One region of the Marinobacter sp. 1-3A genome, then DNA from elsewhere that is predicted to be linked to it. Evidence: riboswitches for the same ligand, from Rfam matches in the RefSeq annotation. Region 1 holds a riboswitch; the other holds the start of a gene.
What was found. A riboswitch is a leader RNA that binds a small molecule or an ion and turns the genes downstream of it on or off. The one in region 1 is predicted to bind cobalamin.
Positions count from the first base shown of each region.

Region 1 (2,200 bases):
CTTCATCCAGCAGCTCGTAGCGAATGCCTGCGTGAATAAAAGCGCTCAGAGCCTGTGGATAAACGTCGGCGAGGCTCAGGCTGGTGTCGAGGTTTAGAGCGGTGACGCTTTCAAGGCGCAGTTGTTCCAGGAGCAGGCGGGCGGTGACAGCACTGTAGTCTGGCTCACGTTCGATGCGGCCGCGGGCGGTCATTATCAAGGCGCTCAGTACTTCGGCTTCGTCGATACCGTTGTAGAGGTTGCGGATGGCTTCGTCCACCAGGGATTCGGCTTCTATGCCTTCCAGGCCTAATGCAGCCTTTTCAACCTGCTGCTTCATCAAGCCCAGATCCAGCGGTGCGGTGCGGCCATCAGCGAGTTTTACGGTAAGGGTTGGGTGGGCTTCTACCGGTTCGTGCAGGGCGCGTTCGCGGGCGTGTTCTTCGCGGTAGAGTACGTAGGCGCGGGCAACTTTCTGCTCTTCCGCGCGCATCAGGGCCAGTTCTACCTGGTCTTGTATGTCTTCAATGTGTACCCGGCCACCGGCTTTCAGGCGACGGCTGATGGCCTGCACAACTTGCTCGGTTACCCGGTGAACAGCGTCGTTTATACGCGCAGAGCCAGCGGCTTGGTCGCCTTCAACGGCAAGAAAGGCCTTGGTAACGGCTACGCTGATTTTCGATGGGGTAAAGCTGACCAGATTGCCGTTGCGTTTGATTACCTGCAAGGCTTCTGTGGCGGATGGCGATGAGGGCCGAGGCTCGGCCAGAGCGGTCGCAGACATGCGGTTTTCTCCTGAATACGCGTTAATTCCGTAACCTTCGCGTACGCAGGACAAACGTCAGCATCAGCCTGTAATCGCTATACAGCGGCTGTAATCATGCCTTGTTTGTTGCTGCTCACCTTGTAGGGCCAAATGCAGGCGCCTGAGTCGCGAAGGTACAGTGTGTATTCCCTGGCAGGTCTTCGGACTCAGGGGCGTGAACCTTTCGGCTCTGCCTTGCGTGGCGACTTCCCGGCTTGCGCCAGTGTCTTTGTGCCACGCTCGTTCCCCAATACCGCTGCGCGTCAGTTCCGGATTCTCACCGGATTCCCGATACCATATCTGGTATCAAACCAAGGATTTGGGCACTATATACAGGATAGCCAAGATGAACAAGGCACTTTCTTTGAATCCTTCGGTCTCCTACAAACACACAACAACTCGAGACTATCCAATGCGCACCTCATCGCACCCCACTATTTGGCTGCTCCTAGCTGCACTCGCCCTGGCCTCTTCTCACCTGTCAGCACAGGAGCCAGTGCTCCCGGCATTTTCCGAAATGGCATCGCTGGATGATGGCTGGGAACCGCTTGAATTCCCCAACATAACGCAGCTCTCCCACTACGAACTGATTTCAGAGAACGGCTCCAGGGTGGTTAAAGCCGAAACCTCCGGCGGTGCTTCCGGCCTGATAACCCGGCTGGATATAGAGCCAGAAAGCTCACCGATACTGGCCTGGCGCTGGAAGGTGTCGAATGTATTTAAAAAGGGCGATGCCCGGAACAAAGCTGGTGATGACTACCCTGCCCGGATCTACATCGCCTTCGAGTTCGAGCCGGAGAAAGCGGGCTTTTTCGAGCGGGCCAAGCGCAAAACAGTGGAGGTGTTGTTTGGTGAGAAACTGCCGGGCAATGCCCTGAACTACATTTGGGCAAACACCCTGCCGGAAGGCGAGTTTATTGACAATCCCTACACCGACAAAACCGTGATGATTGCCGTTAACTCTGGCAGCGGAAATGTCGGGGAGTGGGTAGCCATAGAGCGGGATATCGTGGCGGACTATCGCCAGGCCTTCGGGGAAAATCCGCCGCCAATCCGGGGTATCGCGATCATGTCGGATTCTGACAATACCGGTGAGCAAGCAAGTGCTTGGTACGGCGATATCACGCTAACCAAGAAAAAAAAGAATTAACAGGCAATTTTAACGATGTGCCTGAGGGAACCCCGGGATCACAAAGCCTGCTTTGAACGGTCTTACGGGCGGCGCTTCACCCCGGCTGACAAGCCTCAGGTAGGCATCATCAATTTTTTCCCGAAGCACTGAAGCGCGTGGGCTTGCCAGGGAATACAGCCAGGCCGAGTAGCGTGATCTTATTTCCGAACCGAGAATCTTGCTGTCTGATGGCAACGTCAGCATGGGCTCAACTGTTTCGCGGTAATCCAGTACATAATCACCGC
Region 1 covers NZ_VCGZ01000019.1:10,036-12,235, reverse strand. The annotation lists gene FE848_RS18170 (ribonucleoside-diphosphate reductase subunit alpha) at 1-763, opposite strand, end outside; cobalamin riboswitch at 919-1,115, opposite strand; gene FE848_RS18165 (DUF3047 domain-containing protein) at 1,302-1,934, shown strand; gene FE848_RS18160 (substrate-binding periplasmic protein) at 1,944-2,200, opposite strand, start outside.

Region 2 (2,200 bases), on a different contig from region 1:
TTTCGGAATAATCCTGGGTACTGCTAACTTCGTCCTGTTGGAGCTCGGTACCCACAACCAGCTCATGGACACTATATGTGAAAGTGTTTTCCCACTGGGCCTGCCGCAACCGTGTGTTATAGGTGGTGTCACTAAAGCTGCTGAAGGTATCCGACTCGTCTCTCGATTCCGAAAACTGAATTGACGTTTTCCAGTTGTCATTCACAGGCGTCATAAGCCCAAGGCCAAAGGTTCGGATCATATAATCAATATTGCCGCCCTCGTACTCTGTGTTACCTTCAGACTGCAACAGCATTACGCTCGCTTCGCCGCCATTGTCCAAGGCGTGCACTACCCGGCCAAGACCGGCAGTATTGCGGAAACCTTTATCCTCACCGTCTTCAATAATCGCCGTACCATCAGTTTCCTTGTGCAGACCACTCAGGCTGAACCTTGTGTTGCCCACGGAGCCTGAAACACCTGCGCTCACTTTTTGGGTATCGAAATTGCCTGCTCCGGCCTCGACCCAACCTCTCTTGCCGTACTTGGGATCAAGCGTAAAGGCCTGAACAACGCCTCCCATGGCATCGGCACCATAAAGTGAACTGCGAGGCCCCCTTACAATTTCAACACGCTCAATCAGGTCTGTTGGAAAGTACTGCCAGGAAGCGCCACCGCTGGTTGCGGAACGGAGTTTTACGCCATCCACAAGCAATACAGTTCCTGCGTTCTGAACACCGCGGGTGTATACACTTGTCGTTTTGCCGAAAGAGCCGTTACCGGTCACGTTAATGCCTGGCTGGCCACGCAAAAGGTCAGTGAAATCCGCAGGAGCTTTGGAACGAACCTCTTCCTCATCAATGACCGTGACCGACGCAAGGCTTTCACCAACCGTTTTCGGCCCCAGCGTTGCGGTAACAACAATGGGATCCAGTTGCGGCGACTCGGCTTCCTGGGCTATGGCTATCGAGAGGGGGTTGAATGCAAAAGGGAGTACCAGAGCACCGGTAATCGATCGGGAAACTTTCATTACATACACTCGCAGTCACACCACGCGCACCCGCATGGTTGATTATTTAGTGCTGCAAAGGGAAGCGTAGCCCGACAAAAAACAGGCTGGAGCATAACAAGGGGTGGGGAAATTCCGTGAGACAGGCCGGTGTTTACCCACCGCAACTGCCCTCCGCAGCGTTCGGTGTGTTTGACAGGCCGGTCTCCGGACTTGTGAGCGTATGCTGATCGGCACAAACCTTCCCATGCTTGCACACAGTGGCATCTTTCTTAGCCGATCACTCACTTACCGTTGCGGGGGCAGTGCCGGACTTTAACCGGCTTCCCGTTTCACTGCTGGGGCGTTGATGATTACGCGACAACAGCACCTACAAACGCAGGGCAAGGCTAACAACGCGTTAATGTCTGGTCAATGACTAATCGCAAGGCTTGCCCGCTAACGCGACTTCCAGCTTCTGCCACTGGCTCTCACCTCCTGGCAGCCCAAACCTCAACATTCCCGGTTGTTCAAAGACCCTGACCAACACCGCCCAGGTGGCCAACTGATCCGCCAGCGGCTGAGGCCTGTCGAGACGCACGGTCTGAAATAGCGTGCCACTACCAACCAGCGTTAGCCCTGCTGTCTGCAACATTGCACGCAACCTGGAAGCGCTGAACTGCAGGTTCATCCGGGATTGCTGCTGCCACGCCCCATCTTCTAGCGCCCTGCGCATTACGAAACGACCAGGCCCACTAAGGGACCAGGGCCCGAGCATTAATTTCAACGACTCGGCAACAACTGAGTCTGAAAGCACCGCCCCCGCTCGCACGCCAGCCAACCCGAAAAACTTCCCCAGAGAACGCAGAATAACCAAACCCGGCAAACCGGCACGGGGCGCCAAACTGAATGCCGGCGTAGCATCCATAAACGCTTCATCAACAACCAACCAGCCACCGCGCTTCTGCAACCGCCGATGCCAGCGCAAGAGAGTAGAGGGCGGGACGATTGCTCCAGTAGGATTATTAGGATTGATCCACACCAGCACATCCAGCCGGTCCAGCCACCGGTCATCACAGCCTGTCGCCCCACCGCCTGTTTGCTCAGGCCCTATCGGAACAATTGCATGGCCCGCCTGCCGCCAGTTGTGGCCATGCTCACGATAGCCCGGCACGGGTATACCCACACGGCAGGGTTTGCGTAATTTCGGCAGCGCCATAATCGCCGCCTGGC
Region 2 covers NZ_VCGZ01000002.1:146,865-149,064, forward strand. The annotation lists gene FE848_RS03865 (TonB-dependent receptor domain-containing protein) at 1-1,009, opposite strand, end outside; cobalamin riboswitch at 1,169-1,377, opposite strand; gene cobD (threonine-phosphate decarboxylase CobD) at 1,407-2,200, opposite strand, start outside.
Region 2: another riboswitch for cobalamin. It lies ahead of FE848_RS03865 (TonB-dependent receptor domain-containing protein); the one in region 1 lies ahead of FE848_RS18170 (ribonucleoside-diphosphate reductase subunit alpha).